4 regions of the Bradyrhizobium sp. HKCCYLRH1030 genome follow, and region 2 is predicted to be linked to each of the others. Evidence: predicted binding sites of a transcription regulator. Region 2 holds the regulator's gene; each other region holds the start of a gene.
The links. The regulator LexA, encoded in region 2, represses DNA repair genes until DNA is damaged. The targets are predictions, from matches to a motif close to TGTTCNNNNTGTGTTCNG.

Region 1 (7,828 bases), 170 kb from region 2:
ATAGGTCATGCCGTCCGGAAGCGCAGCACGTCCCCACAGATATGCGCCGTCGAGCGCCGTCTGGAGGGCAAACAGGATGTTGAACAGGATCAGCGCCCGGATCACGGTTTCAGGGCCGAGCACGGTCGTCAGGATTGACGGCTGATCGGGCTCGCTTTCGATCGGCGGGCTCGAGGTCTTGGTCCGCTCGCGCCAGCGAAGGTTGACGAATGGCCAGACCATGGACAACGTCACGAGCCAGAAGATCGCGTGCCCCATCGTGAGTTGGGAGGCGACGCGCTCGGGACTGAGGACGGCGAACCACCGCTCAATGACCGGATTGGCTGCTGCGAACAGAGCCAAGAACACGCAGCCGAGTGCCAGCGGGATGCTCCAGACAACGAGAGTTCGCGTGATCATGTTCGTGCGCAGCGTCACGATCGCATCAGGTATCAGTCGAAACGGCCCGATCAGGAGCAACTGCCGCGCGGCGGTCAGCGGAAGCCGGAAGCCGCGCGCGGATCGGTTGGTCGCCAGCGTGATAGCCGACAGCGTCGTGAGCAGCAGGACAGGAAAAGAAAGCAGGTTCAGCTCCTCGATGGCGGGAGCCAGGCCGGCAACGAAGAGAACTGCAGCTCCGACCAGACGGTTTCGATCGGTCTTGGCAAGATTGGCGAGAATGCTCGCTGCGGCGAGCGCGGCGAAAAACAGCGGGAATGCCAGGCCGATCGGCCGGCCGTTGTAGAGCAGCGTGTCGGCGAGGCCGACGAGACCGGCAGTGATGGCGAATTTGAGCCACATGGAATCGGGCGCGACGGGCGCAGCCGTCGGCTCGGCGAGAGTCGTCATGGAGGAATCCTTGGTTTGGGTCATCGTTCGGGCCGGGAGGCACAAGCCGATGAGCCAAGCATGACGCCTGCCCATGCAGCAGCTCACGAGGGGATCTGCAGCATTTCAGGATTTGTTTGCAGATTTCGTGCAGACGCGATTCCACATCTGGCGCAGGGAAAACGTGATTGTTACGGCAATGGCCGTCTTTCCCCTCGGATGATCGGCTGCATACATGCTCGGACGTATCAGGACCGCGGTTCTCTGGATCCTTGCTCTGCTCTTCATTTTCGTCACGCTGAACAGCAACGAGCCCTATCTGGTTCGGCTGCGGGGCAGCGGCCACGCAGCCCTGCTCCTCATCGGGCTTGCCGTTCCGCTGCTGCTGATGCTCGGCGGTCGGTGGCGGCGGGGGCCCGCCGGACGCGCTCTGGTCGTAGCATGGTGCGTTCCGCTGATCATGCTGACGTCGACGCAGTTCATGTTTGCCTGGCGCAAGTACGAGACGTTCCGGACGCCCCCCGACGTGGCGCATCTGCTCGGCCGGCATTTCATCGTCGGTTACACGGCCGTCGATGACGCAGCCGCGTTGGCCCGACAGGGGTTGATCGCGGGCGTCTATGTGACACACCACAACATCCGCGGCCGGACCGAGCCTCAGCTGCGCGCCGAGATGGCGCGATTGCAGGACGCGCGCCGGAGTGCCGGGCTGCCGCCTCTGCTGGTTGCGGCGGATCAGGAGGGAGGCGCCGTCGCACACCTGTCTCCGACCCTGCCGAACATGCCCGGCCTCGCAACGCTGGCCGATCTGCCGGCCTCGCGGCGCGCGCAGGATGCGTTCGCGATGGGGCGCGCCCAGGGTGAGGCTCTCGCGGCTGCCGGCATCACCTTCAATTTGGCTCCGGTCGTCGACCTTCGCCCGAGCTGGACACGCAACCGACTGGACTTTCACACCTTGATCGGCCGCCGCGCGATCTCCAACGATCCCGCGGTGGTTGGCGACATTGCGCTCGGTTACGTCCGTGGCCTGGAAGCAAGCGGTGTCCGCGCGGCCGTCAAGCATTTCCCTGGTCTGGGGCGCGTCGCAGCCGATACGCATCATTTCTCGGCGCAGCTCGGCACGCCGGCAGATGTCTTGGAACGGTCGGATTGGCGGCCGTTCCGACAGGTGCTGCAGGGCTCGCACGCGGCAATGATGGTCGGTCACGTGACGGTCGATGCGATCGATCCGGAGCGGCCTGCCTCACATTCCAAAGCCGTGCTCGAGGGACTCATTCGCGGCCGCTGGAACTATCAGGGCGTGATCGTGACGGATGATCTCGTGATGGGGGCGATCTACGGCCGCGATCTCTGCAAAGCTGTCGTGGAAGCTCTCAACGGCGGCGCCGATCTGTTGCTGGTGGCCTATGACGGCACCCAGTTCCACCGCGCGCTCGCCTGCGCCAAGGAGGCTCTGGCGGAAGGACGCATCGACCTCGATGCAATCAGCAGGAGCGATGAACGGCTGAAGCGCTGGGCGCCGACGGTTGACAAATCACAGCCGTCGAATGTGTCTACGGTTATGCAACAGCCTGGAGGCGTGCATCAGAAGATCGTGGACTGAATGGCAGCGAGCCCTCAGCGCGGGCCATTGCCGGTCCAGTTGCGCCAAGCGACATTCGAGAGGCTTCGCAGGTCGGTCGCCAGCGGGCGTCGCGTCTGCTTGTCGTGCTGAGCGATGAGGTGCTCGGATTCGCGGATCTTGACCTGGAGTTCCGCAACCTGCCGCTTGGTCTGTTCAAGCGCCTTCGCATCGGCGCTCTCGCCCACCGTGAACCGCGCCGTCTCGATCTGTTTCAAGGTCGCGCGATTCTTTTTGAGCTGGGCGCGATGCCAGGCAACCTTGCTGTCACTGTCCGCAACCATGGTGGACTCCCGCGAAATGCCGCGGAGACTAAACGACCGATTTCTGATTCGCGATAGCTTCGGACCGGCATCGCCAACATTGGAATACCGATCTGCCGACCCATCGTCCTGGTGAGTCGAATATGCCGGTTCAATCCAACCCTGCGGCGCGTCTCATCTCATCAATCAGTTCGGACGCTTCAGCCTTCGTCATCTCCGCTCGCGTGGGATCGGATCGGCCAGCCTGCTCGCTGAGCGTTCTCAAGTAGGAAGCTTGGGCATCCGTCATCGGATCGGCTCCGGAAACCCAGTCCTCGGGATCTTTCTGCAGCTGTTCGGCCATGGGGATCTCCCGTTGTTGCCCGGCTTCAACGGGAAAGCTTGCAAAGTGTTCCTATTTTGTTCTATTGTGCGATCCTACTCTTGCTCGGGTGCTTCATGCGCGATCTATGTGTGGTTCGAGCCGAAATCGACCGTATGCGTCTCCGGGTCGGGCGGCAGCGCCGTGAAATCGTGCAGCTACGGCGAGCTCGGGCCTCGACGGCGGCCGCCGAAGTGCTTTTGCACCACATGTTGGAGACGCTTGACCGGCTGCGGCAACAGCGAGAGCGGCTCAAGCTGGAGGAAGCGAGCCGACTGCCTCGCAAGCAGCGCGGCGCCCGGCGCGCATGAGACGCTGGCGGTAAGGCCGAGCGATCCGCCGCTCGTCCGTAGTCCGATGATCAGGCCAGGAACCGACATGGCCGACGAACATCTGAGCCGCAAAGGCCAACCTGCGCCGGGTCATGAGGACGTCCGCATCTTCAATTTGGCCGGTGAGGAGAAAGATTGGTCGGTAGTCCGGCTCCCTCGATCAGCATCGGGCGTGTGAGCTTCGGGCAATACGATGTCCGGCGGCGCGGCGGTAAGCTCTTCCGGTGTGGCCTCGCATGATTTGATCTCGAAATTGTTGTCGAGGATTTTCTCGCCATGCGTGCCGAGCGTGATGAGATCGGCCTGTTCCGCGGCCTCCCAGACCTCGCGCTCGGTGCGAAACGGGCGGGTCATCTGTTCGTCATTCTCAAACAATGCGTAGGGCACGAGCGCCTCCAGATTGCGATCCGCCGATGCAGCGATGCCGTGCCGCTCGACGCCGCCCATCCATTCAAGGCAGGGACGTCCAAACAAACGGCGCCATAGGCAGGCTGGTTCCACCCAGGCGAGCGCTGACTCGATCGACCAGTTGTGACGATCCGCCCGGCCTGCCAGGCGGAACATGGAGACCAGCGCGAGGTTGCCGGCGGTGTCGAATGGCCAGGAGAGTCCAATGGATATCAAGGGAAAGAAGATCGCGATCCTCGCAACCAACGGGTTCGAGCAATCCGAGCTCGAAGTGCCGCGCGATCGGCTCAAGCAGGCGGGCGCGACCGTCGAGATCATCTCGCTCGCGCCGGGCGAGATCAAGGGCTGGGATGAGAAGGACTGGGGACGGACCGTCAAGGTCGACAAGACGTTGGACCAGGCGTCTGCTTCGGACTACGACGCCGTCGTGCTGCCGGGCGGTCAGATCAATCCGGATCTGCTGCGGCTCGAGCCGAAGGCGCTGCGGTTCATCAAGGAGATCTTTGAAGCCAAGAAGATCGTTGCGGCGGTCTGTCATGCGCCGTGGCTCCTGATCGAGACCGGAATTGCCAAGGGGCGAAAGATGACGTCCTACAAATCGATCAAGACGGACGTTGCCAATGCCGGCGCGCATTGGCAGGACGCGGAGGTCGTGGTCGATCAGGGCGTGATCACTTCGCGCAATCCCGGAGATCTGGAAGCCTTCAGCGCCAAGATCATCGAAGAGGTCAAGGAAGGCCGCCATCTCAAGCGCAGCGCGGCTTGATGCTGAGATCGGAAGCCGGGAGAAAACCCGGCTACCTCAGTGGGACGGGCCCAGCGCCCGAGGGGTCGAACGCTGGGCCGCAGTCCACACGGAGTGCCTCCAGCGAGATGGGGGAACGCCGCCAGAGGCATGGAAATGACTCGCGGCAGGCCGGGTCGTTCCCAATTCCTAGCGCGGACCTTCGCCCGCGGGACTTCGACGATAGCCTCGCAACGTTCAGTGAGGAATCGGAACTTCGCTGCTCATCCCGGGTTTGCCGCTTTTGAACAGGCCGCGGAGAGCGTCGTGAGCGAGAAAGCAAAAATCCAGGACTACAGGGCTCCGGCCGGCGGATGGGGTTCGGTGCACGCGGTCGCCAGCATCCTGACGCAGGAGGAGGTGACCCTGCTTGGCAGCGAGATCCTGTTGAAACAGAACAAGCCAGGCGGCTTCATGTGCGTCAGCTGCTCCTGGGCCAAGCCGGCAAAGCCGCACCCGTTCGAATTCTGCGAGAATGGCGCCAAGGCGACCGCGTGGGAAATCACCGGCAAGACAGTCGGACCGGAGTTCTTTGCTCGGCACAGTCTGACAGAATTGCGATCCTGGTCGGATCATCAGCTCGAAGAGCAGGGGCGTCTTGCTCATCCGATGCGCTATGACGCTGCGGCGGATCGCTATGTTGCCGTGAGCTGGGACGAGGCCCTTCGCGACATCGGGGCGGAGTTGAACAGGCTCGATCCACGCTCGGTCGTCATGTACACGTCGGGCCGGGCCTCGCTCGAGACGAGCTACATGTATCAGCTTTTCGGCCGCATGTACGGCACCAACAATTTTCCCGACAGCTCCAACATGTGCCACGAATCCACATCAGTTGCTCTGCCGGAGGTGATTGGCGTCCCCGTCGGTACGGTGCTCCTTGAGGATTTCGACAAGGCGGATTGCTTCTTCTTCTTCGGCCAGAACACGACCACCAACTCGCCGCGCATGCTGCATCCGTTGCAGAAGGCGGCACAACGCGGCGTGCCCATCATCACGTTCAATCCGCTGCGGGAGCGTGGGCTGGAGCGCTTCACCAATCCGCAAAATCCCATTCAAATGGTGCTGACGGGGGGAACGCGGATCAGCACGCAGTATCATCAGCTGCGCATTGGCGGCGATGGTGCGGCACTACTCGGATTGTGCAAGGCCGTGATCGAGGCGGATGATGCCGCGGTCGCGACCAAGAGCCCGCCCGTGCTCGATGTCGCCTTCATCGAGCGGCACACGTCCGGCTTCGAAGCTTTCGCAACCTGCTGCCGGCAGGCGTCGTGGAGCGATATCGAACGCTCCTCCGGCCTCACGCGCGGCGCCATTCTGGAGGCTGCCAAGGTCTACGCAGGCTCGCACGCCGTGATCGCCAATTATGGGATGGGAATAACCCAGCATCGGCATGGCGTCGAAACCGCGAAGATGATTGTCAACCTGCTGCTGTTACGCGGCAACATCGGAAAGCCGGGGGCCGGCATCTCGCCGGTTCGTGGCCATTCCAACGTTCAGGGGCAACGCACCGTCGGCATCTCCGAGAAGACCAAGTTGGTGCCGCTCGACAAGCTTGCCGAGCTCTATTCGTTCGAGCCGCCGCGTTGGGACGGTCTCAGCACGGTCGATGCCTGCCAAGGCATCATCAAGGGGGACGTCAAGGGCTTCGTCAGTCTCGGCGGTAACTTCCTGCGCGCCGTCCCTGAACGCTCGCTGATGGAGCCGGCGTGGTCGAAGCTGCGGCTGTCGGTGCAGATCGCAACCAAGCTCAATCGCAGCCACATCGTCCCAGGCGAGGTGACCTATCTGCTGCCGTGCCTCGGCCGCATCGAAATCGACCGGCAGGCAGGCGGAGATCAGGCGGTCTCGATGGAGGACTCCACCACCTGCATTCACGGCTCGCGCGGGCAGCGCCAACCCGTCGCAGAGACCCTGTTGTCGGAACCAGCCATTGTCGCCGGTCTCGCCAAGGCCACCCTGAAGCCAAATCCGCGCGTCGATTGGGATGCCTGGGTGGGCGACTACGCGCGCGTCAGAGACGCGATCGAGCGGACCTATCCCGAGCAGTTCAAAGACTTCAACAAGCGCCTGTTTGAGCCCGGCGGCTTTCCGCGGCCGCTTGGTGCCCGCGAACGCAAATGGAAGACGCCGACCGGCAAGGCGAACTTCACCGTGCCCAAGGCGGCGCTCAATCCGCCGGAGGAAGGCAATGGCGTTTACCAGCTGATGACCTTGCGCGCCGACGGCCAGTTCAACACCACCATCTACAACGAGGACGACCGGTTTCGCGGCGTCACCGGTGGCCGTCAGATCGTCTTCATGAACGCGAGCGACATGGCTGATCTGGGCATCAAGCAGGGCGAGCCGGTTCGGCTCTCGACCGAGGCCGATGACGGCGTGGAGCGCTCGCTGGGCGGGCTCCAGGCAGTGGCGTTCGACATTCCGCGCTACAGCGTTGCGGCCTACTACCCCGAATGCAACGGATTGATTCCGCTATGGCACTACGCGGAAGGGAGCAAGGTGCCCGCCGCCAAGTCGATCCCGGTCCGGATCTCGCGCGACATGGCCTGAGCTATCCGGAGCGGTCAGCCAGCAGCCCGTTGTCGTGCGTCGCCCGGCGCCGCCGTTGCGCAAGGGCTCGTGATCTCCGGCGGGGTCGCGCCGGGGCGGAGCGGGACGACCAGCCGGCACACCAATCCCTCGGGACGCCAGTCGAACGAGGCGCGCCCACCGAGCTGGCTTTCCACACTGGCCATCAGGCTGCGCGTGCCGAAGCCGCGCGAGGTCGGCGCGCGCACCAAGGGACCGCCGGTTTCAATCCAGATCAGATCCAGGCGCTCATCCTCGATGCTCCATTTGACCGAGAGATGCCCGGAGCGGACCGACAGCGCGCCGTATTTGGCCGAGTTTGTCACCAGCTCGTGCAGCGCCAGCGCCAGCGTCTGCGCGGTCGCAGGCTCAAGCTGCAGATCGACGCCGTCAAAGGCGACTTGGCCGCCGGTTGCATAGGGCGCGAGCTCTTCGGCCACCAACCTACCTATTTTCGCACCTTCCCAGCTTGATAGCGAGAGGATGGTGTGAACGCGGGCCAGTGCGCTGATGCGCCCCTCTACCGCGTTGACATAGGTCTTCACGCTGTCGGCTTTGGTCAGGCGAACGATCGACTGAGCCAAGGTCAGCGCATTCTTGGCACGATGATCGACCTCGCGGGTCAGCAGGTTCTGGCGTTCCTCGGCGCGCTTGCGCTCGGTGATGTCGATCGTGACCCCGCTG
Region 2 (7,828 bases):
AAGAAATTCGGCCACGAGCTTCCAGATGTCGTTCGCGGCAACGCTCGGCCTGGTCGCGCTGGTGCAGTTCGGCCTGCCCAGACTGTTCGCGACGCCGGACAGCTCGGCCACCCAGCGCATCGCGCTGTGGGGCGGCCGCGAGCTTGCGATGCTGTTGCTGGCCTCGCTGATCGCGGGGCTCGCGACCACGCCCTATGCCGCCTTCCATTTCCATCGCGTCACGCCCTATGGCGTGCTCGCCAATCTCGCGGCGATGCCGGTCGTCTCGGCGCTGGTGATGCCGGCCGGCCTGATGGGCCTCGTGGCGGCGCCGTTCGGGCTCGACGGTCCCTGGTGGACGCTGATGGGCCTCGGCATCGACTGGATGATCGCGGTGACGCGCTGGGTGGCGGCGCTGCCCGGCGCGGTCGGGCGCATCCCGGCCTTCGACATCGGTCCACTGATCCTGGCCAGCCTCGGGGTCATCCTGATCGGCCTGCTGCGCACACCGCTGCGCTGGTCGGGCGTCGTGGGGCTCGTGGTGGCCACCGCGTGGGCCGCCGCGACGCCGCTGCCCGACGTGCTGATCGCCGGCGATGGGCGCGCGGTGGCGGTGCGCGGCCGTGACGGGCGCCTGCATGTGATGCGCACCGGCAAGGACGTGTTCGCCACCAAGGAGTGGCTCGCGGCCGACGCCGATGCCCGGCTGCCGGCGGATTCATCGCTCACCGATGGCGTCTCCTGCGACGAGGCGGGCTGCGTGGCGGCAATGGCTGACGGCCGAATCGCCGCCCTGACCCTGCGCGCCGAGGCGCTCGCCGATGATTGCGCCCGTGCCGCGCTCATCGTCACCGCGCGCGCCGCGCCGTCATCCTGCGCGGCGGCCGTCATCGATCGCGAGCGGCTGCGGCAGCAGGGCGCCTTGATGCTGGTGCGGCGGGGCAGGAGCTTCGCCGTCACGCCGGCGCGCGCCGGCGGCACTGACCGCCCATGGTGGCCGGCGCCCGCCGAGGCCGGCGAGTTCGACACGACGCTGACGCCGCGCGCGCCGGCCGCGCGGCCTCAGGACGCGACGCCGCCGGAGACGGAGCAGGGCGAGGAAGACTGAGTGCCGGGCAGCTCGAACGTGCCGAGATGATACTCGGTGTCGCCAGGTCCATGTTGCCAGGTCCATCGAACAGCGCGGGGCTTTCGGCCAGCGTGAACGCAGCGCGCGGATAGCGTTGCCAGATGGCGATGTCGTCAGCCGTGACTGTCAGCCATCCGAACACAAGCATATCGCACCGGGGCTCGGTGATCCCGGCGGCCTTGTTCCAATCGATCTTGTTGACCACGGCGGCAGGCTCCCCCGGCACATCATGGCGGCCGAGGGATGTCGTTCCTATCCGATGCGATGCCGGGGCGTGCGGTTCGCCCGAGAGGACTTTGCGCTTGCAGAACCCAAATCTCCCACGGTCGAAAGCTCGCTCACGACCGAGAGAAATGCCGATGCGGAGACCCCTCAGGTGATGCTGATGCGGCGAATCGGTGTGGCCTGCGAAGGCGGCACGTCCTCGGCGATGTCCGGGCGTCGCTCCGCCGGCTGCTTGCTGACCGGCAATTGCAGCACGGTGACGCGCTGACCCTCGCAGAGCTGGGTCACCAGCACGTGGCGCCCGTCGGCGAATTCGATCGCGTCGTGATGGCGATCGGGAATGTGAGTCTCGATGCTGTTGAACTTTGCGACGCGCTCGCGGATCGTCCGGGTCCAGAGCCAGCGGCTGTCGTAGCGGACGTCCTCGGCGAAGGCCAACTCGGTGCCGGGCAGCATGCAGACTGCGACGGTCGGCTCGCTCTCCAGCGCGAAGCCGCGGGTGGCGGTGCCACGGAAGGTCATCGAGATCAACGTCTCGCCGACCTTGGCGGGACGGGACGCAACCGCATGGAGGCTGTAGTCACACATCGGATCGCTCCTCGTTGAGAGATAGCCGACCCACGCTCCCCCCGGACAGGCGCAGGCCTCTATCAGAGTGGACATCGATGGTGATGTTAGCGCGCGCTTCGCGGCAATTCTGCGCTGATCTGCATCGCGTGTGCCCGCGGCCGATCACAAGCGTTTGAGCATGCCGCGCTGCACATCATGAGGTGCATTCGCGCGTGACGTATTTTGCTGGGCAGCCTCCGATCGGCGGCGAAAGCGCGTGCGCCCGCCGCCGATCGACCGATCCCATTCGCGATCAGTACTTGCGGTACAGCCCGACCAGCTTGCCTTGGATCTTCACCCGGTTCGGCGGCAGGATGCGTACCTCGTAGGCGGTGTTGGCCGGCTCCAGCGCGATCGATGCGCCGCGGCGGCGGAAGCGCTTCAACGTCGCTTCCTCATCGTCGATCAGCGCCACCACGATGTCGCCGGTGTCGGCGGTCTCGTTGCGCTGGATCAGCGCCATGTCGCCGTCGAGGATGCCGGCATCGACCATGGAGTCGCCGCGTACCTCGAGCGCGTAGTGATCGCCGTTACCGAGCATGTCGGCAGGCACGCTGATGGTGTGGCTGCGGGTCTGCAGCGCCTCGATCGGGGTACCGGCGGCGATGCGGCCCATCACCGGCACCGCGACCGGGCGCTCGCCATCGTCCAGCGCGGGAGTGCTGGTGCGCACCTTGCCGAGATTGCCCTCGATCACCGATGGGGTGAAGCCGCGGCGGTTGCCCGCGGCCTGCGACAGCTCGGGCAGCTTGATCACCTCGATCGCGCGGGCGCGATTCGGCAGCCGGCGGATGAAGCCGCGCTCCTCAAGCGCCGTGATCAGGCGATGAATGCCGGACTTCGAGCGCAGATCGAGCGCATCCTTCATCTCGTCGAAGGACGGCGGCACGCCGGCTTCCTTGAGCCGCTCGTTGATGAACCGCAGAAGTTCGTACTGTTTGCGCGTCAGCATCTCGACCTGGTCCCCGGTTTGTTGTCGTCCGAGTCCAAGAGCTGCGCCTCGCGCACAAACCGGCTGAGAGCGCCCTGGAGTCGGACCGTCATCGCGTCGCCCGCAACATACTAAAAACAAATCATGAACGAACACTATATGTTCGATGTGTGTTCCGCAATCCTAAAAATATGATGAACAGACCGGGCTTTACCGGGGAAGCGGCTCAGTTCGGCAGGCGCAGGATCTCGCACGGGCTGCCGGCAGGCGCCTTCGGCGCAAACGCCGGCCGGATCACCACCGCCTGCGAGAGCGCGAGATTCCCGAGCAGCGACGAATCCTGCTGCGTCACCGGCGTGGCGATCAGCGTGCCGTCGGCGCGCTCTTCGAGCTGCGCCCGCAGATAGTCCTCGCGCGAATCGTTCGGCCCCAGTTCGCGGCCGAGCAGGGCGGTCTCGCGCGGCATCACGGCCTCGTCACGGCCGAGCAGCCGCCGAATCAGCGGCACCAGGAACAGGATGGCGCAGACATAGGACGACACCGGATTGCCGGGCAGTCCGATCACCCTCATGTCGCCGAGCCGTCCGTGCATCATCGGCTTGCCCGGCCGCATCGCAATCTTCCAGAACGCCATTTCGACGCCCTCGGCTTCGAGCGCCTGCTTGACCAGGTCGTGATCGCCGACCGAGGCGCCGCCGGTCGTGATCAGGATGTCGGCCTTGGCCTCGCGGGCCCGGCGGATGCCGGCGATCGTCGCCTCCATCGTATCCGCGGCGATGCCGAGATCGATCGGGGTCCCGCCCTCGTTGCGCACCAGCGCCCGCAAGGCGTAGCCGTTGGAATAGACGATCTGGCCCGGGCCGGGCGTCGAGCCCGGCATCACCAGCTCGTCGCCGGTGGCGAGCAGCGCCACCTTCGGCCGGCGCCGCACCGGCAGCGCCGGATGATTCATGCTGGCCGCCAGCGACAGGTCGCGGTCGCTGAGCCGGCGCCCGGACTTCAGCAGCACCATGCCCTGGTGAAAGTCGACGCCCGCCGGCCGGATATGCCGGCCCTTGATCGCGGCCTCGGTGATCACGACGTGGCCGTCTTCGGCGATCGTGTCCTCCTGGATCACCACCGCGTCCGCGCCCTCCGGGACAACGCCACCGGTGAAGATCCGCGCCGCCTCGCCGGGTCCAACCACGCGATCGAACGGACGCCCTGCCGCGACCTCGCCGATGACCTTCAGCCGCGCCTTGGCCTGGGCGGCGTCCGCCGCGCGCACGGCATAGCCGTCCATCGCCGACATCGCCTCGGGCGGCTGCGTCCGCAGCGCCGCGAGGTCCCGCGCCAGGATGCGGTGAAACGCTTCGTCCAGCCCGACCTGCTCCTCGGCCAGCGGTTCGGCGCCGGCGAGCACGGCGGACAACGCATCAGACACCGGCATCAGGGCCATGAGAGTTCCTTCGGACGGAGACGGCAGATCGAATGAATCGCCTTCTAACCGAACGCGCACGGCGCGGCCAAGGGCCTAGGCCGCTCCCTGCGTTCTGACCGTCTGCTGTGGGCCGTTTCCGGGCCGCTGCCTCACGATCGCGCGAGAAAGTCCGCAATCAACCGCATGACCTCCTGCGGACGTTCCAGGCTCGGCAGGTGCGCCGTTCCGGCCAGCTCATGTCCTGACCCGTTCGGCATTGTTGCGGCGAGCAGCCTGCTTCGCTGCTGGATGTGAGGAAAGTCCAAGTCCCCCCAGATGACGAGCGATGGCGCGACGATCTCCGCGAGGCGCGGGAAGGCTGGTGCCATATCGAGAGTCGCGCCGGTTGGCGGCGCGCGGAGTGCGGCGGCGTTCTTCTTCAGGAACGTCTCGCGCGGCTCGCCGGAGATGCGTCCCTCGCGCTGCAAGGGACCGTCGACCCACAGATGCGTCTTGATAGCGCTGACCCGATCCCAATCCTGTGCGGCCTCGGCAGCGGCCAACGACGCCGTTAGCGCCTTGATCTCCGGTGGATAGACCGGCTCCGGCGCGCCGCTGATCGAAGGTGCGATCAGCACCAGCGATGCCATACGTGACGGATGGCGAAGCGCGAAGTCGAGCGCGATGCGGCCTCCTTGCGAGCAGGCAATCAGCGTCGCCGGCCGCCCCGGCGCGAGCGCGTCGACGACGGCGAGCAGGTCCTCGACCGGAGAATGAGCTTCCTCATAGGCGACCGTCTCACCAAATCCGCGCCGGTCATAGGCGATCGTCATATGCGTTGCCGCGACGCCCTCGATCTGCACGCGCCACATGGACGAGCATTGGACCGTGGACCAGCCGATCTACGATCCCAGCACGATCGACTGCCCGGTTCTCGTGCTCGCGACGGAATGGGATGTGGATGTCCGCTTCGGGATGGCGCACGACCTGTTCGTTCGCCTCGTGAGCGCGCCATACAAGCGCCTGGTCGAGATCGGGCAGGGCACGCACATGATCCTGATGGAGCGGAATCGACGGCAGGCGTTCGACGTGGTGATCGGATTTCTCAACGAGCGCGTCGTGCCGGCGCGTTGATCGTCGCGCGGACGACCTGCACCGCGTCAGAGCGGATGCCGAATCCAGACATTCGGCTCGACATAGGCGGCACGGTCGTGCTCGACCGACGCGAGCACGGGCACGAGAGCACCGGGGACCTCGATCTAGCCCGAGCTGTCGAAGGTCACGCCGGTCCATTGCGACCAATCGGCGAGCGTACCGACGATGGTCATCGAGCACGGCGCGATCTTGACGATCTCGCCGCCGATGCCGATGCGCTTAGGCGCCGGCTCGTCTGCGGCCAGCGGATGTGGCGGGAGACGGGCCGGATGGCGCCGTTGCCGGCGGTCGCATTTAGGATTCGCTTTTTCGGAAAAAGCTGCTATGCTGATTTGGTCCCGTGCTCGACAGGAGGGGCGCTTCGCGATCGTCACGGACGTGGAGCGCGGGATGCGGTGGCCGCGACGTGTCGCAGCGTGCCCTGATGGCGCGCGGACGAACGGCATGGCGCGGACGTGAAGTCGCGTGGTCCTGGCATCCCGAAGCTGATGCCAAGCCGAAGGGTGCTGATGATCCCGTCGGCGACGGTGGCCAACAAGCCGGGCACCGGGGAGATCGCGTATAAGCGTGAAGACCATCGCGCAGGGAATGCCGGATGTCGGCTGGACCTGTGGTGACTGCCGCCTGCTTTTTTTCTGCAGGCGGGCCATGGGTTGCGGCCTGCAGCCCGGCATTCCCTGCGCCCTCCGATTGGAGGAGGGTGAAATGAGAGCAGCAAAGCTCGGGCACATCGTGTCGCGAGAACAATTTTGCACGAGTGGGCACCGTCATTGCGAGCGCAGCCTTTCAGAACGTCACGCCGCTGGCCATGACGCACCCTTGCGCGACGCGATCAGATCCCGAGCGCCTCCAGCGCCGCGGCGATGTCGGCCGTCGAGCGCACCAGCACCGCCTGCAGCCCGCTCGTTCGCGCGCCGTCGATGTTTTCAGCGAGATCGTCGAAGAAAACGATCCGCTCGGCCGGCGCGCCGATCGCCCGCACCACGTGATCATACGCCTCGGCATCCGGCTTTCGCAGGCCGATCGACGACGACAGGAAGATCTCGCGAAAGTGACCAAGCAGGTCGGCATAGCGCGGCGAGAAGTGATCGATGTGCGGCTGGTTGGTGTTGGAGAAGGCATAGAGCGGCAGTCTCGAAGCCGCGCGTGCGAGCAGCGGGGCGATGCCCGGCATCGGGCCGACGAAGATCGCGTTCCAGCCGTCGAGAAACTGCGCGTCGGTGATGTCGATGCCGAGTTGCCGGCGCAGGTTGGCGAAGAACGCGGCATCGGAGACGGTGCCGCGCTCGTGCCCGTGATAGATCTCGTCGCGCACGAAGCGCGCGGCGATGCGCTCCGGCGGACAGCCGGCATGCGCTGCCCAGCGCGAGACCACCTGGACGAAATCGATGTCGATGACGACGCGGCCGAGGTCGAACAGCAGCGCGTCGGCGACGCCGGGGCGGAGAGCGGAGGCGGGCATGGGGCGGGTCGACGATGCCTTGCGTGGGACGGAAGCGGCGCCTCCTCAATACCGGTAGGGCTCGATGTCGACCAGCGGAAACGCGCTGACCACGCTCGGCAGGTTGGTGGCGGCCGCCGGATGCAGATAGGACGCGTTCAGCTCCGCGAACGAGGTGACGCCGAGCAGGCCGAGCGTGCGGATCACCTCGTCCTCCAGCAGCTCGAGCATGCGCAGGATGCCGTCCTCGCCGGCCGCGGCGAGCGCCCAGCATTGCAGCCGGCCGATGCCGACGAGGTCGGCGCCGGAGGCGATCGCCTTGACGATGTCGGTGCCGCGGCAGAAGCCGCCGTCGACCATGATCTTTGCCCGGCTCTTCACGGCGGCGACGATCTCCGGCAGCACATGCATGGCTCCGCGGCCATGGTCGAGCTGGCGGCCGCCATGGTTGGAGACGTAGATCCAGTCGACGCCGTGATCGACCGCAATCTGCGCGTCCTCGGCGGTCGCGATGCCCTTGATGATCAGCGGCAGCTTGAACTTGTCCTTGATCAGCTTGACGGTGTGCCAGCTCAGCGCCTTCTGGTGGTCGCCGCCGGTCGCGCGCAGCCGGCTTTCGCGGACGTAGCGCTTGGCGATGTCGCGCTCACGCCGGCTGTAATGGGCGGTGTCGACGGTCAGGCAGAACGCGGTGTAGCTGTTGGCGACCGCCCGGCTCACATAGTCCTCGACGAAGGCGTCGTCGCCGCGGACATAGAGCTGGAAGATTCGCAGCGCGTCGGGCGCGGCCTCGGCGGTCTTCTCCAGCCCGGGTTCCGACACCGAGCTCAGCATGTGCGCGGCTCCGAATCGGCCCGCCCCGCGGGCCACGCTGGCCGCCCCTGCCGGATCGAAGATTTCGAGCGCACCGACCGGGGCCATGACCACCGGCAGGCGCAGCTTGCGTCCGAAAGTTTCAAC
Region 3 (7,828 bases), on a different contig from region 2:
CGCGCAGCCGGTCGCGCAGGCTGATTGCGGCATAGGGAGATCGGGCATAGCGGAAGACGCCAGCGCGCGGCCGGCCGGTGGTGGCGACGCTCTGGACGAACTGCATGGTTTCATCGATCCAGCCGGGATCGAGCATCGCGCCGGCGGGCAGAAACATCAGCCAGGGCGCACGCGCGCTGGCGGCCCCTGCAGCCAGGGCCGCGGCCTGGGAGCCCTCGAACTTCATGAAGTGGCAGCCGGCGACGTCCGCGACCCGCTCGATCACGCTGGAATCGGGCGAGCGATCGACCAGCAGCACCTCGGTGACGACACCGGCCGCGGCGCCCGGCACCAGCGCGGACAGGGTGGCCACGGCGGTCTGCTCGACACCTTCGGTCGGAATGATCACGCTCAGCATGAAACTGGCATCGCTATCTGTCGCGCCTCCGGCATGACTGTTATCATCTTGTCATAGCCAAATCAGCCCGCTGCGCTGCGGAATTTTGCAGCACGCACCTGGCCGCGCCGTTCGGGGCTGCGCCCGAACGGTGCTATTTCAAGGTGCCGTGTTGCTGAAGCTCGCGCTTGACTGGCTCAGTCGCCTGCCTGCGTCGGCGTGGTGCCGCCGGCGCTGTTCGGCCACACCCAGTCGCGGATCGCCGGCATGTCCTCGCCATGCGCGCGGATGTAGCGGGCATGCTCGATCAGCGCATCGCGGAATTTCTGCTTCACATGGGCCGCCGACACGCTGAGGCCGGGCACGCGTTCGATCGCCTCGATGGCGAGGTGGAAACGGTCGAGCTCGTTGAGCACGACCATGTCGAACGGAGTCGTCGTGGTGCCTTCCTCGATGAAGCCGCGCACATGCATGCCGGCATGGTTGGTGCGGCTGTAGGTGAGGCGATGGATCAGATACGGATAGCCGTGATAGGCGAAGATCACCGGCTTGTTGGTGGTGAACAGGCTGTCGAAGTCGCGGTCGCTGAGGCCGTGCGGATGGTCCTGCTTCGGCTGCAGGGTCATGAGATCGACGACGTTGACCACGCGGATCTTCAGGTCGGGCAATTCCTTGCGCAGCAGGTCGACGGCTGCGAGCGTCTCCAGGGTCGGGACATCTCCGGCGCAGGCCATCACCACGTCGGGCTCCTCGTCGGCGGGCTCGGTGCCGGCCCAAGACCAGATGCCGATGCCGGCGTCGCAATGCGTCGCCGCCTCCTGCATCGACAGCCATTGCGGCGCCGGCTGCTTGCCGGCAACGATGACGTTGATGCGGTCGTAGGTGCGCAGGCAGTGGTCCGCGATCCACAACAGCGTGTTGGCATCCGGCGGGAAGTAGATGCGGACGATGTCCGCCTTCTTGTTGGCGACGAGGTCGACGAAGCCGGGGTCCTGATGGCTGAAGCCGTTATGGTCCTGCCGCCAGACATGCGAGGTCAGGAGATAGTTCAGCGACGCGATCGGGCGCCGCCACGGCAGCTCGCGTGACACCTTCAGCCATTTGGCGTGCTGGTTGAACATCGAATCGACGATGTGGATGAAAGCCTCGTAGCAGGAGAACAGGCCGTGGCGGCCGGTGAGCAGATAGCCCTCCAGCCAGCCCTGGCAGAGATGCTCGCTCAGTACCTCCATCACGCGGCCGTCATGGGCGAGGTGGACATCGTAGGGCTCGATGCCTTCCATCCACACCCGCTCGGTGACCTCGAATACGGCATCGAGCCGGTTCGAGGCGGTCTCGTCCGGGCCCATGATGCGGAAGTTGCGTGTCTCTGCATTCAGCGTGATCACGTCGCGCAGGAACTTGCCGAGCTCGCGCGTGGCTTCAGCCATGGTCTGGCCCGGAGAGGACACCTCGACCGCAAAATGCTGGTAGTCTGGGAGCCTGAGCTCGCGCTTGAGCAGACCGCCATTGGCATGCAGGTTGGCGCCCATGCAACGCGTGCCCTTCGGCGCCAGTGCCTGCAGCTCCGGCACGAGCCGGCCGTGGGCGTCGAACAGCGTTTCCGGCTCGTAGCTTTTCATCCACGCTTCGAGCAGCGCGAGATGCTCGGGCTTGCCGCGCGGATTGGTGATCGGCACCTGATGGGCGCGCCAGAAGCCTTCGACCTTGAGGCCGTCGACCTCCTTCGGCCCGGTCCAGCCCTTCGGGCTGCGCAGCACGATCATCGGCCAGCGCGGCCGTTGGATCGTTGCATCCGGCTGACGCGCATTCTGCTGGATCGAGCGGATGCTCGCGAGCGCGACATCGAGCGCGTCCGCCATCTGGCGATGCATCGCCTTCGGCTCCGCGCCTTCGACGAACAGCGGCTCGTAGCCGTAACCTTCGAACAGGCATTTGATCTCGGCATCGCCCATGCGGCCGAGCACGGTCGGATTGGCGATCTTGTAGCCGTTGAGATGCAAAATCGGCAGCACCGCGCCGTCATGGGCCGGGTTCAGGAACTTGTTCGAATGCCAGGATGCGGCGAGGGGCCCGGTCTCGGCTTCGCCGTCGCCGACCACGCAGGCCACGATCAGATCGGGGTTGTCGAACGCCGCACCATAGGCGTGGACCAGGGCGTAGCCGAGCTCGCCGCCTTCATGGATCGAGCCCGGCGTCTCGGGCGCGGCATGGCTCGGAATGCCGCCGGGGAAGGAGAACTGCCGGAACAGCTTGCGCAGGCCATCGGCATCGCGCGTGATGTCCGGATAGATCTCGCTGTAGCTGCCTTCGAGATAGGTGTTGGCGACCATGCCGGGGCCGCCATGGCCGGGACCGCACACGTAGATGACGTCGAGATCCTGCGCCTGGATGGCGCGATTGAGATGGGCGTAGATGAAATTCAGTCCGGGCGTCGTCCCCCAGTGGCCGAGCAGGCGCGGCTTGACGTGCTCCGCTTTCAACGGCTCGCGCAGCAGCGGGTTGTCCAGCAGATAGATCTGCCCGACCGAGAGATAGTTCGCCGCGCGCCAATAGCGATCGAGCAGGTCGAGATCGTCGGCCGTTTTGGTCTGATGGGAAGACGTGATGTTCATGGAACCTCGCTTGCCGTCCGCTTCGCGCTTGCGGGAAGTGCATTAGAGTAACGCCGCACCATTCCGTTCCAGTGCGCTGCGAAGGATAGAACGGGAATGTGATGGTTGGCCTTGCGTGGCTCCAGAACCGTTCCGAGACATTGTTCTTTTTTGTTCTTGTATTGTTCTTTTTGTGTGCTATGTCTTGGCCATGAGCCGAGCATCTTCACATGCCCTCAAGCGCCCGCCGGTCCCGGTGCCCTCCGAGCCGGTGGGCGCGCCTTCATCTGGCCCGGAAAACGACTTCCCCGAACTCGCGGTCGCCATCGAACGGGGCCGGCGCCGCGGCCGGGGTGCACAATCCAATGCGAGCGGCCGCTACGAAGCGGAGGCTCGCGTCGTCTTCGACGATGGCTGGCAGAGTCTCGAGGATTTGCCGCCATTCAAGACCACGGTCGCGACCGATACCTCGCGCAAGGTCATCACCCGCAACGACTCGCCGGACATCGGTTTCGATCGCTCGATCAACCCGTATCGCGGCTGCGAGCACGGCTGTGTCTACTGCTTCGCGCGGCCGACCCATGCGTTTCTCGGGCTGTCGCCTGGTCTTGATTTTGAATCCAAGCTGTTCGTGAAGCCGGATGCGCCCGCGCTCCTGGAAAAGGAGCTCGCGGCCAGCGGCTACGAGCCGCGGATGATCGCGATCGGAACCAACACCGATCCCTATCAGCCGATCGAGCGCGAGCGGAAGATCATGCGCGGCATCCTCGAGGTGCTGGAAAAGGTTGGCCATCCCGTCGGGATCGTGACCAAGTCGGCGCTGGTGATGCGTGATGCCGACATCCTGGCGCGGATGGCCAAGAGGAACCTGGCGAAGGTCGCGATCTCCGTGACCACGCTGGATCCGAAGCTGGCGCGCACCATGGAGCCGCGGGCCTCGACGCCGTCGAAACGGCTGGAGGCGCTGCAGGCGCTGTCCAGGGCCGGCATTCCGACCACGGTGATGGTGGCGCCGGTGATCCCGGCGCTGAACGACAGCGAGATCGAGCGCATCCTCGATGCCGCCGCCCATGCCGGCGTCAAGGAGGCGGCCTATGTGCTGCTGCGCCTTCCGCTGGAGGTGCGCGACCTGTTCCGCGAATGGCTGCTCGAGCATTATCCCGACCGCTACCGCCACGTCTTCACCCTGATCCGCGACATGCGCGGCGGCCGCGATTACGACTCGCAATGGGGCACGCGAATGAAGGGGACAGGCCCGATGGCCTGGATGATCGGCCGCCGCTTCGAGATCGCCTGCGAAAAGCTCGGCCTGAACAAGCGCCGGACCAAGTTGACGACCGATCATTTCGTCCGGCCGAAGGGCGGCGGGCAGCAACTCAGCCTGTTCTGAAGCGTGCGGAGAGCAGTTGATGAGCGCACAAGCGAGCGTTCCGCGGTTCACCGTCATCACACTCGGTGTATCCGAGATGCGGCGGAGCATCGCCTTCTATACGTCGCTCGGCTTCGCCCGAAAATTCCGCGCGACCGGAGAGGCCGTGGCATTCTTCGAGACCGGCGGGACGGTGCTGGCGCTGTACCCGTGGGGCGCGCTCGCCGATGATGCGGGCGTGCCGGACGCACCGCGCCCCCAGGCGTTCCGCGGCGTGACGCTGGCATGGAACTGCCGCTCGGAGGCCGAGGTCGATGCGGCGCTCGCGTCGGCGGTGGAGAAAGGCGCGATGCTGCTGAAGCCGGCGCAACGAACCGACTATGGCGGTTACAGCGGCTATTTCTCCGATCCGGACGGTCATGTCTGGGAAGTGGTGATCGCGCCGGGGATTGATGTCGGCGAGGATGATCGAGTGCATCTGCCGTCGTAGTCGGTCGCCGGCAAGGGGCGAATAGCGGGGAATGAGGTCCGTTCGGGGTTGCGCCGCCGCAGGCCGTTCCGCACCATGCCGGCCATGATTCGCGATCAGTCGAAAAAGCCGGGCAGGGCGAAGGCGACGAGCGGCGCCGTGGCGAAGAGCGCACCTGCAAAGGCCGCAACCAAGCCTGTTGCCACGAATGCTGCCGGCAGGTCGGCCGCCAAGCTCGGCAAGGGCGTCATCGCGGTGGCGCCGCCGAGCTTCCGGCGGGAGCGAGCGCTGCTCAAGCAGGGCATCTGGCCGGTCGCCGGTTGCGACGAGGCGGGACGGGGGCCGCTGGCCGGTCCGGTGGTCGCCGCGGCCGTGATTCTCGATCCCGCGCGCATCCCGAAAGGCCTCGATGACTCCAAGCGGCTGAGCGCGGAGCAGCGCGAGGCGCTGTTCGACAAGATCTGCAAGACGTCGGCGTTCGCGGTGGCTGTCGCCTCGCCGGCGCGAATCGATCGCGACAACATCCTGCGGGCCTCGCTGTGGGCGCTGTCGCGCGCCGTGAGGGCGTTGCCCGAGGCGCCGAAGCACGTCTTCGTCGACGGCCGCGACCGCATCGACGTCGATTGCGGCTGCGAGGCGGTGATCGGCGGCGATGGCCTGGTGATGTCGATTGCGGCCGCCTCGATCGTCGCCAAGGTCACGCGCGACCGGCTGATGTGCGCGCTGGCGCAGGATTGCCCCGGCTACGGCTTCGAGCAGCACAAGGGGTATGCCGTGCCGGAGCACCTCGCTGCGCTGGACCGGCTCGGACCGTCGGTGCATCATCGCAGCCTGTTCGCACCCGTCGTGGCCGCACGGCGCAAGCACCAGCCGTGGACCGACGTCCCGGAGCCGGATTTGTTTGCCGAGGTGACCGTGGTGACATCCACCGAAATCTCGGTCGGGGTCTGATGCAGGTTGCCTCGCGGTCGCCGCGGTCTTAATAGTTTTGGTCAGCCAGCCAGCACGAAGTGTCACTCCTCGCAGCAGGGGCGGTGTTGTGCGCCCCGATCGTGCGGTATCGATTGCGGGCGTCGGACAGCGAGGCTGCTGCGGATGAGCGACGGTCCTGCCGGCCTCCTCGACGTCCTCAGCGATTCAGCCAAGCGATCCAGCCGTTCATGCGTTTCACGTCCCTGGTTGTCGAACTGATCCGCGCAAGGCCGCGGCTGGTCGTCGTCATCGTGGTGCTGTGCCAGGCCCTGATGTGGCTCGGCGTGGCAATGCTGTTCTATCGCAGCCCGCCCGGCCAGCTTGCCACCACCATCGCGTTCGGACGCGAGTACCAGGTCGGCACCGATCTCGGGCCGCCGCTGTCGTTCTGGCTGTCGGACGTCGCCTATCGCCTTGCCGGCAATCATCTGCTCGGCGTCTACGTGCTGGCCGTGCTGTGCTCGGCGCTCAGTCTGTGGGTGATGTATCTCCTGGCGGCGGCGATCGTCGGCGGCCAGCAGGCGGTGCTTGCCGTGCTGCTGACCATGACCATCACCGCGTTCGGTGCGCCCACGCTGGAATTCGGTCCGGAGGTGCTGGCGCGTCCGCTCTGGGCGCTGCTGCTGCTGCATAGCTGGCGGATTCTCGGCGAGGGCCGGCGCAACGCCTGGTTTGCCTGGTCGATCGAGGCCGGCCTGCTGCTGCTGACCACGCCGGCCGCCACCGGCCTGCTGCTGCTGATCGCGGGCTTCGTGGTCTCGACCGCGCAGGGCCGCCGCGTGCTGCGCTCGTTCGATCCGCTGTTCGCGCTGCTCGTGGTGGTGGCGCTGGCGCTGCCTTATCTCATTTTCGTGCTGCGCTCCGACAGTGTCGGCTTACCAGCGCTGCCCATTCTCGCCGAGCTCTCGGTGCGCGCCTGGCATTGGCTCGCGCTGGCGGGGGGGCTGCTGCTGGCGATCTCGGCCGTGCTGCTGCTGGTGCTGCTCGACGCCGGCTGGATCAATCGCGGCGAGACCGATGCGCCGATCATCTATCGCCGCTCGGTGCCGCCGCTCGCGCGCGACTTCGTCTATTGCTTCGCGATTGCACCGGCGCTGGCCGGCAGTCTGATCGCCGGCCTGTTCGGCCTCTCGACCGTGTTCGGCGGCACTGCCGTGACCCTGACCATGGTCGGCCTTGCCCTGGTGGTCGCGTCGGGTGATCTGATCTATCTGCGGCGGCAGCGGCTGCTGCGCCTGGTCTGGGCGGTTGCGATCGCCGCGCCCGCCATCCTCGCGGCGGGCAGCGCTGTGGTGCTGCCGTTGCTCGGCGACCGCGAGGTCGCGACGGCGATGCCGGCCCGCGACATCTCCCGTTTCTTCGTCGAGAGTTTTGAGCGCCGTACCAACCAGCCGCTCCAGGCGGTCGCCGGCGATCCGCAGCTCGCCAGCCTGGTCGCGCTCGGCCGCCGCCGCGCGCATCTGTTCCTCGATGCCACCCCGCAGCGGACGCCCTGGGTCACGCTGGCCAAATTCGCCGAGAGTGGCGGCGTCGTGGTATGGCGCGCCTCCGACACGGTCGGCACCCCACCGCCGGAGATCGCCCAGCGCTTTCCTGGGCTGGTGCCGGAGGTGCCGCGCAGCTTCGACTGGCTGATCAATGGCCGCCAGCCGGTGCTGCGCATCGGCTGGGCCATCGTGCGGCCGAAGGGACCGTAGCGCTTTCCATAAGCCGTCATTGCGAGGAGCGAAGCGACGAAGCAATCCAGAGGCTTGGGCGGGATTCTGGATTGCTTCGCTTCGCTCGCAATGACGCGGAGGGAGTTCGGCTCAGACCGCCATCACCTTCGCGATCGCGCGCAAATCCTGCCATGACAGCCGCTTGTAGGACGGCGAGCGCAACAGATAGGCCGGATGGAAGGTGGCGATCGCGCGGATGGTGCGCTTGCCGGTGTCGTAGTCGCGCCATTTGCCGCGCGTGCGCATGATGCCCTCGGTGGTGCCGAGCAGCGCCTGCGTCGACGGGTTGCCGAGCGTCACCAGCACGTCGGGATCGACCAGCTCGATCTG
Region 4 (7,828 bases), on a different contig from region 2:
GCGAACTCGCGCTCGTGATCGGGAAAGCCGGCCGGCATGTCCGGCGCGAGGACGCGCTCACGCACATCGCCGGCTATTCCTGCTACAATGAAGGCAGCATCCGCGACTGGCAACGCCACACGTCGCAATTCCTGTCGGGCAAGACCTTCGATCAGTCCGGCGCATTTGGCCCCTGGCTGGTCACCGCCGACGAAATTCCCGACCCGTCCAAGCTGACGCTGCAGACCCGCCTCAATGGCGAGACCGTGCAGCGGACCACCACGGATCTCCTCATCACCGACGTGCCCGATCTGATCGTCTATTGCTCGACGATCATGACCTTGCTGCCCGGGGACGTGATCGTCACCGGCACGCCGGGAGGCGTCGGCTTCAAGCGCACCCCGCCTCTGTTCATGAAGCCCGGCGATACGGTCGAGGTCGAAATCTCGGGCATCGGCGCGCTGCGCAATCCCGTGACTGCCGAACTGGAAGCCTGACGTTTCCGCCTCGCGGAGAACCGCGAGGCGCACCAATCAAACACGACAAAAAACCAAATCTTCAAATCCGGGGAGGATCATCATGTCGCGCTGTCTCAGATCCAGCATCGCTGGCCTGCTGCTGCTTGCAGGCTCATCCGCGCAGGCCGAAATCAAGGCGGGTGCCATCCGTATCGGTGTGCTCACCGACATGACCGGCATCTTCGCGACCGCGATGGGGCCCGGCTCCGTGGAAGCGGCCCGGATGGCCGCTGATGAGTTCGGTGGCAAGATCAACGGCAGGCCGATCGAAATCCTTCAGGCCGATCATCAGAACAAGCCGGATATCGCGGTCGCGATCGCCCGGCGCTGGTTCGAGCAGGACGGTGTGCAGGCGATCGCCGACGGCGGCAGCTCCGGCGCGGCCCTTGGCGTCCAGGAGCTGGTGCGCAGCAACGGCAAGATCTTTCTCATCTCCGGGGCCGGCGCCAATCAGCTCACCGACGAGGCCTGCGCCCCGACCTCGGTGCAATGGACGCACGACGCCTATTCGACCGCGACAGCCGTCGTGTCGGGCATCATGCAGACCAGCAAGGAGCCGTGGTTCTTCATCACCGGCGACTACGCATTCGGCCATTCGGTCGAGGCAACCGCGCGCGCCCGCATCGCCGAGCTCGGCGGCACGGTCGCCGGCAGCGTCAAGGCGCAGCTCGGCACGCCGGATTACGGCTCGTTCCTGCTGCAGGCCCAGGCCTCCGGCGCCAAGATCCTGGCGCTCAACGTCGCCGGCGACAATGCCACGGCCATCAAGCAGGCCGAGGAATTCGGGCTTGCGGCCCAGGGCATGAAGATCGTGCCGATGTCGTTCCAGAACGTCGACATCGAGGCCATCGGCCTCAAGGCGACGCAGGGCGATCTCATCGTCACCAGCTTCTTCGAGGATGCCTCTCCCGCCGCGCGCCGCTTCTCCGACGCGTTCTACGCGCGCCGGAAGGCGATGCCGTCACAGATCCAGGCCGGGGTCTATTCGGCCGTGCGGCACTATCTGCAGGCGGTGAAGGATGCCGACAGCGACGACGGCGCAACTGTGATGGCCCGAATGAAAGCCACGCCGGTCTCGGATGCCTATGCGGACCACGGCCAGATCCGCGACGACCAGCGCATGGTGCACGACCTGTATCTGGTCCAGGTCAAGACCCCCGCCGAATCGAAGCGCCCCTGGGACTTCGTCAAGCTGGTGACGAAGATCGCCCCCGATCAGGCGTTTCGCCCGCTCGACCGCAGCAAGTGCAGCCTGGTCAGCAAGTGAGCACATGAGCGACCAAGCATGATTCCGGACGATCAGCGCGCCGTCATCATCACCGCCGCGGGCGGCCCGGAGGTCCTGTCGGAGCGACAGGACTGGCCGGTGCCGCGCCTCGGACCAGACGATGTGCTGATCGAGGTCGCAGCCGCCGGCATCAACCGTCATGACTGCAACCAGCGCGCTGCCGGGCCGTTGCGGGAGCCCAATCCCATACCGGGATTGGAAGCCTCGGGGCGCATCGTGGCCTGCGGCGCCAACGTTTCCCCGGAACGGCTGGGTAGAGCGGTGATCGCACTGACCGACGGCGGTTCATACGCGCAATACGTCGCCACCGACCAGCATCTTGCACTGGACTTGCCGAGCGGCCTCGACTTGATCCAAGGCGCCGGCCTGCCCGAGGCGCTGTTCACGACCTGGTTCAACTTCTTCGAGCTGATGCGCATGGCGCCCGGCGAGACGGCCCTGATTCATGGCGGAAGCAGCGGCGTCGGCACGATAGCGATCCAGCTCCTGCGCGCGCTGGGTCATCCCGTCATTGCCACCGCCGGCACCGCAGAGAAGCGCGCCCTGGCACTCGGGCTCGGCTGCGGCGCCGTGTTCGACTATGCCGATCCCGATCTCGCCGAGCAGATCCGCGCGGCGACGGGGAAGCGCGGCGTCGACTGCATCCTCGACACCTCCGCCGGCACTCACATCGCGCAGGACCTTGCGGCGCTCGCGATGGGCGGACGGATCGCCCTGCTCTCGGCCGGACATGGCAAGGAGCTGGCGGTGCCGCTGCGCAGCCTGATGGCGCGCCGGGCCAGCATCACCGGCGCATTCCTGCGGTCGACGTCACTCGATATCAAACGCCGCCTCGCAAGCAAGCTGCGGCAGCGCATCTCGCCCCTGCTCGGAACGGCCATTCGGCCGCACATCGACAGCACCTATCGCCTGTCCGAGGCAGCCGATGCGCACGAACGCATGGAGACGAGCCGGCACATCGGGAAGATCATGCTCAACGTCCGCGAATGAGCGACGATCCACGTCGCTGCGCCCACCACGCGCAACGAGCGCCCGCCTACTGCTTCACGCCCGGGATCAGGGCCTTCAGCTTGGCCATGTCCTTGACGTTCATCTTCATGCCGCCGGGCATCACGATGTCGCCGGGCTTCTGGTCGGGCTTGCAGGCGCCGAGCCATCTGGCCTCGATCGTCATCGCGGTGTCCTTCACCCCGGTGCCGGCGGCGCCGCCCGTGACGCGCGACATCGTCTTCACCGTATAGGCCGAGTTGAAGTCGCCGGTGATGTCGGCATGCGACGTCGTATTGATGCCGCCGAAATTGCAGACCGAATCGGAGACGTAGCCGGTCGCGGTCTTCTGGATGTCCTGCTTGGAGCAGACCTGCTGCGCCATCGGCGAGGCGAAGTTGTTCATCTCCTTGTCGGTGGCCGCGTCGGTGCAGTGCTGCATCGTCGCCTCCGGCAGCTGACCGCCGGATCTGATCATCTTCAGCTCCCACAGGCCGGCCTTGCGCACCGGCAGGTCGACGGCCCGTGCCTCATGGCTCGCGGTCACGCCCAGGAGGCAGCAGGCCAACAGCCCAATTGCGATGCGTGTGCAGGTCATATGCCCCGTTCCGGCTCGTTGATCGATGCCGGAGCGAATGCCGCAGAAAAGTGGCAATTGGGAGAACGGCAGTTGATGGAAGGTCAGTACAGCGTCCGCAGCGGCCGCTGCGCCGAGCCATAGGGCACCCAGCGGCAGGCGAACGAAACGTAGCCACCGTAACGCGCATCGACGGCGCGGAACTTCGCGACCTTGCCGTAGGAGGCGCAATGATCGACCGCGAGCTGGCGCGCATCCGTGGTCTGGGCCAGCTGGAAGGCGATGATGCCGCCGGTGTCGTTGCCCTTGAAGGGCGGCACCACGTCGGCCTGGGCGGACGCGGCAACCAGCACCATCCCAGCGGCCACGAGGCCTGCAGTCTTCACGAATCCGGCCATCAGCGTCCGCATTGCATTCTCCTCGATCTGGCCTGCCATTCTAAAGGTCCTGTCCGGTCAAGAAAAGAACACCGGCCTCACGTTAACAGGACTAATCGTGGAGTGTTGCCGCGTTGCACTTGACCTCCTGTGGCCGCCGCGGCACGGTCCACGCTCCCGGATCAGCCTTGCGGACGGCCCATGCGCGACTTCAGCTCACCTTTCAAGATGTTCGGCGCCGCCTGTGGCGCGCTGCTTGCCGCCATCGTCGCCATCGCCCCGGCTCAGGCCGCCAACCCGCTCGAGATGAACTTCTGGCTGTCCGGTCCGAAATACGAAGGCCGGGTCGCGCCTTGCGAGGCGGCCATTCCGACCATCGTCTCGCGATTCCAGGACAAGGAGAGCACCTTCTGGAATTCCTCGCTGACGATCACCGGCGTCGCCAATGTCCATGAGATCGCCTTCCGGCCCTGGCAGTCCGACAACATTCCGCGTCGCTTCTGCACCGGCAGCGTGATGATCAGCGACGGCAAGGCGCGCACCGTCAACTTCTCGATCATCGAGGATGGCGGCTTCGCCGGCTATGACCAGGGCGTCGAGTTCTGCGTCGTCGGCCTCGATCGCAACTGGGCCTTCAATCCGGCCTGCCGCGCCGCCAAGCCCTGATTTGCCTTTCCCGGCGTATCGGCCGCTCGCGCGGGCGGCCGGCTGACGAATGGCTGCCTCGGGGCAGCCATTTTTGTTCTTGAAATGTTCCCGCGCGCTGGTAGGCTCATGGCATTGTCCGGGGAGTACGCCATGTTCGATTGCCTGTGCCGACCTGCCGTCCTGTTGTCCAGAACGATCGCCTGCTTTGCCCTCTTGCTCGGTGTGCTCACGGCTGGCGCCGCCGAGGCGCAGGACCGCCGCCAGAATGCGCCGGGCGCGTTCGACTTCTACGTTCTCTCGTTGTCGTGGTCGCCCTCGTACTGCGCCGAAGCCGAGGAGCGCGGCGGTCGCGGCAGCCGGTCCCAGCAATGCAGCGGCCGACCGTACTCGTTCGTCGTGCACGGGCTGTGGCCGCAATACGAGAACGGCTACCCCGAATATTGCGAGCAGCCGGCGCCGCGCCTGCCGCGCAACATCATGACCTCGATGCTCGACCTGATGCCGGCGCCGGGCCTGATCTACAACGAGTGGGACAAGCACGGCACCTGCGCCGGCGTGTCGGCGAAGGCCTATTTCGAAGCCATCCGCAAGGCCCGCGCCGCCATCAAGATCCCCCCGGAATTCCTCGATCTCGCGGAGGCCAAGACGGTGGCGCCGGCGGCGATCGAGGAGGCCTTCATCAAGGCCAACCCCAAGCTCACGACATCGGGCATTGCCGTCACCTGCAATCGCACCAGGCTGAGCGAGGTCCGGATCTGTCTGTCGAAGGATCTGGAGTTTCGCAACTGCGACGAGATCGACCGGCAGGCCTGCCGGCGCGACGAGGTCAACATGCCGCCGGTCCGCGGCGGCTAGCGGCTGCGAATCGGGGCGACGCAGCGCGTCGGCCTGCGGCGCCTCCTGCGGCGGCGCTCATCCGCGGCTCTCCGGAGGGCATCCGGCGCATCGACGGGGTACCCTTTTGACGCGGAACGGCGTAACCCGGATGGCATGAACTACCGACACGCCTTCCACGCCGGCGGCTTCGCCGACGTCATCAAGCACATCGTGCTGACGCGCATCCTGGTCTACCTCCAGGAGAAGCCCGCCGCGTTCCGGGTGATCGACACCCATGCCGGCGCCGGCCTGTATGACCTCACCGGCGACGAGGCGACGCGCAGCGGCGAGTATCTCACCGGCATCGCCCGCGTGCTGCAGGCGCGGCTGTCGGATCAGGCCTATGCGCTGGTCCAGCCCTATCTGGATATCGTCCGATCGTTCAATCCCAAGGCCGAACTGGTCGCCTATCCCGGCTCACCGCTGATCGCGCGCGCGCTGCTGCGGCCGCAGGACCGCATGACCCTGTGCGAGCTCGCGCCGATCCCCCGCAAGCAGTTGATCGATCAGTTGCGCCGCGACACCCAGGCCCGTGTCGTCGATCTCGACGGCTGGGTCGCCCTGCCCGCCTTCGTGCCGCCGAACGAGCGCCGGGGCGTGGTGCTGATCGATCCGGCGTTCGAGGCGAAGGATGAGTTCGAGCGGCTCGCCGATCGCTTCGCCGCGGCCTTCGCGAAGTGGACCACCGGTATCTACGTGCTGTGGTATCCCGCCAAGAGCCGGCGTGCGACGGAAGAGCTGAGCGATCGTGTCGCGGCGCTCGCAGCCGCGGCCAAGCCGCCGGGCAAGGTTCTGCGGATCGAGTTCAGTGTTGCGCCGCAGATCGAAGGCGAGGCGCTCACCTCGACCGGGCTGCTGATCGTCAACCCGCCCTGGACATTACATGACGAGCTGAAGCTCATCCTGCAGGAACTGCAGAAGCCCCTCGGCCAAGGCGGCGCGGCGCGCTTCCGACTCGAATTCCCCAAAGCTTGAAACGGCGACTGGTCGAAAAGCCGTAGTCAATCGGCGCGGAACCGTATTATTGTGTCCGATTGTAAGACTGGCTTTACGTTCCGCTTCCGCGAATGGTTGCGGCGGGGTGATCAAGGCCTAACAAGATCCGGCGATCCGGCGCGGCGAGCGCTGGGCGTTAAGGTGGCCAACGCTTTCCGATCAAAGTGATGTCCGGTCGGACGCTGCGCAGGGCGCGCAGTGGAGGAAGCATTGCGGGGGAGGAGTTTCCCGATGGCCATGACTGGGACGGTCAAGTTCTTCAACGGCGAACGCGGCTACGGCTTCATCAAGCCGGACGACGGTGGACGCGACGTGTTCGTGCACATCACGGCGGTGGAGCGCGCGGGCCTGAAGGACCTGACCGAAGGACAGCGGATCAGCTTCGAGGTCGAGCCGGACAAGAAGGGCAAGGGCCCGAAAGCGGTGAACCTGGTGCTGTCGTCTTAGGGCGAGCCCGCCTGGCGGTGGTTCACGCGCCGGCATGATTGCAGCCGGGCGCGCCTCGACGCCACCTCTTCGCTGGTTTGGAAGCTGTCGGCAGCGCCTGCTCGCGTGCACAGCATTGCCGGCTCGTACGTGCAGGCCGCGCGCAGTGATGCGCGCCTGCCAGATTGCACAGAGCGCTCCGACAAAAAAATCCCGGCCGCGCGAGCGGCCGGGAGGTTGTCGTTGGACGTTTCTTCTTCCTATTCCCTCGTTGCCATCAGAAGTGGAAGTTGATGCCTGCGCGCACAATTCCAAACCGATAGTCGTTCTTCGCCCCCGTGATCACGAAATTGCTGCTGTCGAGATCGACGTAGAGATACTCGATCTTGGCGGTCCAGTTCTGTGCGAGGCCGAACTCGGTGCCGGCACCGAGCGTCCAGCCCACCGTGGTGTGCGATTCCGAAAGACCGAAGGTCTCGGCGCGCAGGCCGCCAAAGGCGAGGCCGCCGGTGCCGTAGAACAGGATGTTGTTGAAGGCGTAGCCGGCGCGGCCGCGCAATGTGCCGAACCACGGGTTCGAGAACTTCCACGGGGCGAAGGTGTCATTGGCGCCGGTCAGGTTGATGTCGCCCTCGGCGCCGAACACCCACGGGCCGTTCTGCCAATTGTAACCCGCGGTCAGGCCGCCGGTGAGACCGGACGGCTTGGTCGGGTTGTTGCCGACGGTGCCCCATTCATAGCCCAGCGTGCCGCCGAGGTAGGGCCCGGCCCAGCTGTAGGCGTTGAGGGGCTGGTTCACGGTATAGGGCGCGCCGCGCCCGTAGCCGAGATCCGCCGCCTGGGCCGAGACCGATCCGAGAGCCGCCGCGCCCAAGCCCGCCGCGGCGGCAGCACCGACCAAGAACCTGTTCATCGCTCACTCCACGCCACTCGCCGTCACCCGCCGGAGCCTGCGCCGCGCGACTGTGGTGCGCGGGCCGGCGTGGTTACGGAACTCTCGCTTCTTTCGTGAGCATTTATCGAGAGTTTTAGGTTAAGCCGTTGTTAAGCCGGGTTACCCGGCCATTAACGTGCTTAACGAAGCGTTACCGCCCTGCCCTGTGCATGGCGCCATCGCAAGCTGGCGAGACGGCGCGGCAGCGCTTAGTTTGCGGAC

Region 1: ACQR1E_RS01065 (DUF3072 domain-containing protein) is a predicted target of LexA. The motif match lies at 3,081-3,098, and genes of this name have one in related genera.
Region 3: ACQR1E_RS15555 (PA0069 family radical SAM protein) is a predicted target of LexA. The motif match lies at 3,143-3,160, and genes of this name have one in related genera.
Region 4: ACQR1E_RS16450 (ribonuclease T2) is a predicted target of LexA. The motif match lies at 4,467-4,484, and genes of this name have one in related genera.

What each region holds. Positions count from the first base shown of each region.
Region 1 covers NZ_JBNPUY010000001.1:240,480-248,307, forward strand. The annotation lists gene ACQR1E_RS01050 (DUF4153 domain-containing protein) at 1-828, opposite strand, end outside; gene ACQR1E_RS01055 (glycoside hydrolase family 3 N-terminal domain-containing protein) at 1,043-2,410, shown strand; gene ACQR1E_RS01060 (hypothetical protein) at 2,425-2,712, opposite strand; gene ACQR1E_RS01065 (DUF3072 domain-containing protein) at 2,843-3,034, opposite strand; gene ACQR1E_RS01070 (hypothetical protein) at 3,475-4,008, opposite strand; gene ACQR1E_RS01075 (type 1 glutamine amidotransferase domain-containing protein) at 3,998-4,558, shown strand; gene ACQR1E_RS01080 (FdhF/YdeP family oxidoreductase) at 4,844-7,126, shown strand; gene ACQR1E_RS01085 (HWE histidine kinase domain-containing protein) at 7,141-7,828, opposite strand, start outside.
Region 2 covers NZ_JBNPUY010000001.1:66,572-74,399, forward strand. The annotation lists partial or broken gene ACQR1E_RS00265 (ComEC/Rec2 family competence protein) at 17-1,087, shown strand; gene ACQR1E_RS00270 (hypothetical protein) at 1,481-1,921, opposite strand; gene lexA (transcriptional repressor LexA) at 2,196-2,894, opposite strand; gene ACQR1E_RS00280 (molybdopterin molybdotransferase MoeA) at 3,100-4,311, opposite strand; gene ACQR1E_RS00285 (alpha/beta fold hydrolase) at 4,443-5,144, opposite strand; gene ACQR1E_RS00290 (hypothetical protein) at 5,143-5,406, shown strand; gene ACQR1E_RS00295 (hypothetical protein) at 5,532-5,801, opposite strand; gene ACQR1E_RS00300 (HAD family hydrolase) at 6,260-6,889, opposite strand; gene ACQR1E_RS00305 (alpha-hydroxy acid oxidase) at 6,935-7,828, opposite strand, start outside.
Region 3 covers NZ_JBNPUY010000004.1:522,675-530,502, forward strand. The annotation lists gene ACQR1E_RS15545 (glycosyl transferase) at 1-397, opposite strand, end outside; gene ACQR1E_RS15550 (phosphoketolase family protein) at 574-2,991, opposite strand; gene ACQR1E_RS15555 (PA0069 family radical SAM protein) at 3,182-4,360, shown strand; gene ACQR1E_RS15560 (VOC family protein) at 4,380-4,829, shown strand; gene ACQR1E_RS15565 (ribonuclease HII) at 4,905-5,759, shown strand; gene ACQR1E_RS15570 (glycosyltransferase family 39 protein) at 5,969-7,477, shown strand; gene ACQR1E_RS15575 (uracil-DNA glycosylase) at 7,589-7,828, opposite strand, start outside.
Region 4 covers NZ_JBNPUY010000005.1:140,180-148,007, reverse strand. The annotation lists gene ACQR1E_RS16480 (fumarylacetoacetate hydrolase family protein) at 1-476, shown strand, start outside; gene ACQR1E_RS16475 (ABC transporter substrate-binding protein) at 559-1,764, shown strand; gene ACQR1E_RS16470 (NAD(P)H-quinone oxidoreductase) at 1,783-2,775, shown strand; gene ACQR1E_RS16465 (DUF3617 domain-containing protein) at 2,822-3,370, opposite strand; gene ACQR1E_RS16460 (hypothetical protein) at 3,454-3,759, opposite strand; gene ACQR1E_RS16455 (hypothetical protein) at 3,928-4,392, shown strand; gene ACQR1E_RS16450 (ribonuclease T2) at 4,525-5,229, shown strand; gene ACQR1E_RS16445 (23S rRNA (adenine(2030)-N(6))-methyltransferase RlmJ) at 5,365-6,225, shown strand; gene ACQR1E_RS16440 (cold-shock protein) at 6,478-6,693, shown strand; gene ACQR1E_RS16435 (outer membrane protein) at 6,950-7,585, opposite strand.